DNA from 2 places in the Clostridiisalibacter paucivorans DSM 22131 genome. Region 1 is predicted to be linked to the other one. Evidence: a T-box and tRNA genes for the amino acid it is inferred to sense, from the RefSeq annotation. Region 1 holds a T-box; the other holds one or more tRNA genes.
What was found. A T-box is a leader RNA that pairs with one kind of tRNA and senses whether it is charged. The one in region 1 lies ahead of alaS (alanine--tRNA ligase), so its partner is inferred to be a tRNA-Ala.
Positions count from the first base shown of each region.

Region 2: it has a tRNA-Ala gene. The T-box ahead of alaS (alanine--tRNA ligase) is inferred to sense a tRNA for this amino acid. The anticodon was not compared.

Region 1 covers NZ_JHVL01000005.1:85,805-89,242, forward strand. Annotated here, with positions in the region: gene alaS (alanine--tRNA ligase) at 1-1,820, opposite strand, end outside; T-box leader at 1,901-2,104, opposite strand; gene Q326_RS0103695 (AI-2E family transporter) at 2,192-3,367, opposite strand; gene Q326_RS18440 (hypothetical protein) at 3,413-3,438, opposite strand, start outside.
Region 2 covers NZ_JHVL01000029.1:11,761-15,198, forward strand. Annotated here, with positions in the region: gene Q326_RS0109265 (elongation factor G-binding protein) at 1-186, opposite strand, end outside; gene Q326_RS0109270 (CD3324 family protein) at 485-757, opposite strand; gene Q326_RS0109280 (spore coat protein) at 1,183-1,644, opposite strand; tRNA gene Q326_RS0109285 (tRNA-Ala) at 1,854-1,929, opposite strand; gene Q326_RS0109290 (hypothetical protein) at 1,989-2,630, opposite strand; gene Q326_RS0109295 (hypothetical protein) at 2,850-3,206, shown strand; gene Q326_RS0109300 (sigma-54 interaction domain-containing protein) at 3,320-3,438, shown strand, end outside.

The DNA.
Region 1 (3,438 bases):
TCTAGTCCCTGGAAATGAGTAAAATCAAATCTTAATCTTTCGTCAGTAACTAAAGAACCTGCTTGGTTAACATGCTCCCCTATAACTTCCTTTAAAGCTTTATGCAATAAATGAGTAGCAGAGTGATTTCTAGCTATGCTATACCTCTTTTTATTGTCTACAGATGCAACTACTTTTTCGTTATTACCTATTTTTCCATTTTTCATAACAACAAAATGTAATATTTTGTCATCAGATATCTTCTTTGTATCTTTTACTATACCCTTTCCACAGTTATTATAAACTATACCATGATCACCTATTTGTCCTCCACTTTCTCCATAAAAAGGTGTCTCTTTAAGTATTATAATTCCTTCTTCTCCTTCTTTTAATTCTTCTGATACTTCATTTTCTTTAATTATCATAAGGGTCTCTGTCTCCAGTGATAATTTGTCATAACCTTTAAAATATGTCTCTGTACCTATAATTGATGATAGATTCTCTTCTATCTTCCATCCATTATCATCACTATCTCCTCTAGCTTTTCTAGCTCTATCCCTTTGTTTTTCCATTTCTTCATTAAATGCACTCTCATCTATGGATAACCCTTCTTCTTCTAAAATTTCCTTTGTCAAATCCAATGGGAAACCATATGTGTCATAAAGTTTAAATGCCTTAATTCCATCAAGTTTATCTAATTTCTTATCTGTTAATTCTTTAATATATTCTTTTAATATGTTTAGTCCCTGGTCTATAGTCTCTTCAAATTTTTCTTCCTCTATTTTTATAATTTTAGAAATTTGAACTTCTCGTTCCTCTAATTCTTGGTATTCTTCCTTCCAATTATCTATTACTAATTTAACCATATTATATAAAAAATTATCTTTTATGCCTAATAATTTGCCATGCCTAGATGCTCTTCTAATAAGTCTTCTAAGCACGTATCCTCGTCCTTCATTACTTGGTATAACACCATCAGATACTAAAAAAGTTATAGCTCTTAAATGGTCTGTTATTACCCTTATAGACATATCATCTTTTTTGCTCTCTCCATACTTTACTCCTGACAATTTTTCTACTTCATTAAGTATTGTACTAATAGGTTCAATTTCAAATATATTATCAGCTCCGTTCATTACAGCTGCCAGTCTCTCTAGTCCCATACCTGTATCTATATTGGGATTGGGTAATGGAGTGTAATTACCTCTATCGTCTTTTTCAAACTGTGTAAATACTAAATTCCATACTTCAACATATCTGTCACATTCACATCCAGGCTTACATGTTGGACTACCACAAGTATATTCTTCACCTCTGTCTATATATATCTCTGAACATGGACCACATGGTCCAGTTTCTAACTCCCAAAAATTATCTTCTTTTCCTAATTTAACTATTCTTTTGCTGGGTACACCTATCTGTTCATTCCATATTTTATAAGCTTCTTCATCATCCTTGTATACAGAAACCCATAAATCTTCTTTAGACACTTCCATTCTTTCCGTCATAAACTCCCAAGCCCATCTTATGGCTTCTATTTTAAAATAATCACCAAAAGAAAAATTTCCAAGCATTTCAAAAAAAGTAGCATGTCTATCTGTCTTACCTACATTATCAATATCACCTGTTCTTACACATTTCTGACATGTTGTCATTCTTTTTCTTGGTGGCTCTTTAGCTCCTGAAAAATAAGGCTTAAGAGGAGCCATACCTGCATTTATAAGTAACAAGCTTTTGTCATCCTTAGGTACCAATGGAAAACTTTTAGCTGCTAAATGCCCTTTTTCTTGAAAAAATTCTAAAAACATTTTTCTCAATTGATGTAATCCTAATTTTTTCATTTACATACTCTCCTTTTATTTTAGATTTTCTATATGTAAACCAAATAAATATTTACAAAAAACAAAAAACTGTTCCGAAATATAGGGACGAGATAACCCGCGGTACCACCCTATTTACTATGGAACAGTCTCTTTATTATATAAGGAATTAATCGTAAATTCCTCATATACTTACATTTAAACTCCAGGGTAGCTTCGATAGATTAATATAGATACTTCTCAGCCTAGAGTATCTTCTCTGAAATATTAAAAACTTATCTACTAATCCCCTTCATAGTATTTTATATTAATTTTTTATAAATAATGTCCAAACTATATTCAGTATTATATTAACATAAATTAGATTTGTCAACATTCTATGTTTTAAATCGTTATTCAGTTAGCTTTTCAATTGAAAAATTGAATAATATCCTTAAAACAGCAACTACAGGTACAGCTAATAACATACCTAATATCCCCATTAAACTTCCTCCTATAAGTAAAGAAACTATAACTACTACAGGGTGAAGTCCTACACTCTCTCCCACTATCTTAGGAGAAAGTATATTTCCTTCTATCTGTTGTATAACAATAAATACTACTATTACCCATATTATTTTAGACGGATCTTCTAAAAACGCAAACATCACTGCAGGTATTATACCCATTATAGGCCCAAAATACGGTATTACATTTGCTATTCCTGCAATTATACCTATAATTAAAGAAAAATCTATTCCCAGTATCAACAATCCTATGGCTGTAGCCAGTCCTACAAAAAAAGCAACTATCAATTGACCCCTTATAAATTTACCTAAAACCAAATCAACATCCTTTGCTATTCTTATAATATCTTGGCGATAATTTTTAGGAATCATAAGATATAATTTTTGTTTAAACAGTTCTTTATCTTTTATAAAATAAAAAGATAAAATTGGTATTAATAAAAGACTAAAGGTTTTTGAAAATATACCTACAATTGTAGTAGTTATATTTTCAACTGCAGATATTAATACACTTTGAATATTTCCTAAACTATCATCAAAACTTGTTTTTATCCCTTCAAATCCCGCAGGAAGATTATTTATATTATCAGAATAAAGTCTGTATATATTATTAAATGCAATATTTATCTCTTTAAAATAAGAAGGCATTAACTCTGCCAATTTTTTAAACTCTTGTACTATAGCAGGGAATATTGAAATAAATATTAACACTAGTACTAAAACAATACTTACATATGTAATCAATACTCCCCAAACCCTCTTTATTCCTTGTTTTTCCATCTTATTTACCAATGGATTTAATACATAAGAAAAAATAATTGAAAACAATATAATAAATACCAATTCACCTAAAATATCAGTATTAACAATCATCTTATTAATTAGATATATAGATAATAATATTAATGCTATTAAAATACCTTGCTTCTTAGATATACTCAATTTTTTCTTGTTTCCTACATAACTATTGCCAATATTTACAATAAAATATATGCCTATCAATAGTAATATAACGATTAAAATATCATTAAGATATTTAACAATATTCATAATATATTCCATATAATTCCCCCCGCATCTAAATAAAAAGGCAGCTTAAGCTGCCCTCTACATAAAGTTCATAAAATCTATTG
Region 2 (3,438 bases), on a different contig from region 1:
ACTAATATCAAGTATATTTTTTTCTTCCTCAGATAAATTTGGAAAAATACGTAATATTTTATCCTGTATATACTCTTTATTTGCTTTAATAATATTAATATCTATGCAATTTCTAAAAGTATTATTTAAATCATATAAACATTTTTTTATATGATTATACTCCTGTTTTTTTATAAAAGTTTTCATAAAGTTTAGCACCTCTTTTCTAATTTATATCATCTTTACTATTCATGTAAGTAAATAAGGTCTTACTTTCAAATTTATTTTACTATTACCTTACTAACAAAAAAATGATTATTATTACTCCAAATGAAAGTAACAATAATCATCCTAATTTAAATCATACTATATATTCATAACTTTTAATTCCGAAACTTGTTTTAAATTAGAAATGATGACCTTCACTTGATTGACACAATGAAATCATAACATGATTTAAAACAAGCATTCAATCTAATAAATAATTCTGTAATAATTATGAGTATTACAGACGTTTTTCTTGACTTATTATTCTTCTTATACTCTTTTCTGATAGGTAATACTCTTGAGCTAATTTATCAACAGTAGTACCTTCAATATATTTTATATAAATCTCATTATTTCTTATCTTGAGACTATTTTTTATACCACTATTTTCTCCCCACGCCTTATGGTTTTCTTTTTTTCTGGGTACATAAAGATATTTTCCATCTACATATTCCTGTATTATTTTAACAATTTTCTCTGGTAACACATCTTGTGCTTTTGCATATTTCATTTCCTTACTCCTCCACTTTTATCATAGTATTAAAGCAAAGAATACTAAAAAGCTATGTGTTACAGAGCCTAAAACTTGCACGCAATTTCAGCTAACTTAACAGCTTAGGCTCCAAACAAAGCATAGCTGGCTTTGTGGTAGTCTTTGCAAGGAGCAAGCTGATTTAGAATTGAATGTATCGATGACCTTCATAAAAACACCCCCCATACATGATGATTATTATATCATAATTAACATTAAATATATGCATAAGTATATAATGTTACTAACTAGAAAGAAGTATAGAGATAACTTTGACAAAGGTATACAGAAGAATAAAATAGAAAAACTTATTTTTGAAAAAACAAGATTCATATTAGAAAAGAGGACAGTTAAAGTTCTTACATAAAACTTAACTGTCCTCTTTTCATGGTTTCTTTAATTAATTATTGTACATCATACATACCGTGACTTTGCATATAATTAAATATTTTTTCACCATGCTCTTGTTCTTCTTTTTGAATATGATTTAACACTTTTCTAATATTAGTATCTGTGAATTCAAATATTGCTGTATTATAGGTAGAAGAAATATATTTTTCTGTAGCAAGAAGATCGGTACATAAATCAGCATCACTTTGATCTTTCATTCCGCTTTGGCTCATGGACTGATTTTGTTGATTTTGCATACCTTGTTGCTGTTGTTGGTTGACATTTGGAATTTGACCATCCATAATTTGATTGATGGTATTAAGATGTTCTTGCTCTTGATTACCAAGTTGAGTAAAAATTTGTTTTAGTTGAGGATCTTTAGCTTGGTTTGCATAATTACTATACTTTTTTATACACAATTCTTCATGACTCTTTTGATCTTCCAATAAGTATCTTTCTTTTTGAGTTAAATACATTTTGAAACACCTCCAATTTTAGAATGTGTAAAAAAAGTGGTATTATACTAAAAATCAACAAAAATATAACTAATTTGATTCTTTACTTATAACCCTGTCTCTTAGACGAGATGAAAAGAATATAAAATATGATGGATTATGCAAAGTATATGATGATAAAAAAAGACATACCTTGAATCAAGGTATGTCTTTTAATCATACAGAACTTATGGTGGAGATAAGGGGACTTGAACCCCTGACCTCCTGACTGCCAGTCAGGCGCGATCCCAACTTCGCCATATCCCCATTTTTATCATAAGTATATTATACTTACAATTTATTGTTTTGTAAACCCCATTTATGTATTATTCATCCTCATCATCTAATGCAGATAATACTTGAGCCATCTTAGCCATATCTTTAATTTTGCTTATACTTTTGGTGTCTTCTCCAACAATAAGAGGCGCAAATTTTTCTATCATATCTTCTAGTGCTAACTCTTTTTTACCATCTTGTAAAGTTTTAATCCCTTCAATTAATCCTTTATATTTGTCTATATTAAATGCAATCTCTATTATTGGATATATACTCTTTATATTACTCTGTGGAAAATCTTCATCAAGGATATCTATTATTTTTTCAATTCTTTTATTTTTAGATAAAGTAGTATTAATTTTTATGGGGTTATTATCTTTTTTTACTTTAACTATTTCCATTAGATTGATTGATTTGTCAATTGTATCATAGATAGGTATAAATACTTCCATCAAATTGACCATGGGTTCAGGAAGATAAGGTCCTATTCTTCTTACTGTATGTAGTTTATGGTGTAAATCATTGATGCTATTTATGCCAAGTTTGCTTTGAATAGATTGAAAAGCTGGAAAAATATCTTTTTTAAGTAGAGGAATTGAGATAATAACTAATGGTAATAGTGGGAAAGGAGGGGTCTTGGTTTTTAAATTTGAAACAGGTTTATTATTTTGTAAAGGTACTAATTCATTCATTATACTACCTCCTTTTAAAGGCGATTTATATACAATGCTTACATTTCATATTATGCTAAAAGATAAAATGTGTTACATAAAATTTTTAATATACTAATTATGTTTTAATCAATATCACTACTTTAATAGCATTTATCCTAAAGAGTAATATACTTTAAATATGTAACATATGTATTAATAGTTAGTATATTAAACTAAAAAATAAGGGAGGAATTGTCTTTGAGAAGAAGGAGAAGAGATATGGATAAAAACGTAAATAATCACAAGAATGCAAATGTTGAAAATGATAAAAAGAACATACCTGATATGGAGAAGGTAATAGAAAAATTTAAAGAAACTGCAAATCCTAATGAAGAACAGATGGGAAAACTTAAAGATATGGCAGATAAATATTCTGGAAAATCAGAAGATGAATTATTTATTGAGATAATAAATCTCAATAAAAAATTATCAGAAGGAGAAAATAAAGAAGAATTTATGAAGAAAATAAAAAAATTACAAAGAATAAGGCCTTTATTAAATGATGATCAGAAAAAAAAGCTAGATAAAATTTTAAAAGTTATAAAAGAATCATGATTCTTTTGTAATTTATTATATTATGCTAAAATAGAGATTAAAGAAACTAAAGATGAGAGGAGTGTTCTGTCATTTTTAAGGATAGGGACATAATAAATAAGTTTACAGATATTATGTCAGAAGGGATAATATTTATAGATAGGGAAGGTAAGATACAATTATATAATCAAAAATCTAAGGAAATTTTTGGGATAATATATAATGAGGGTAGAGGTCATAAAAGGGGAAGGAT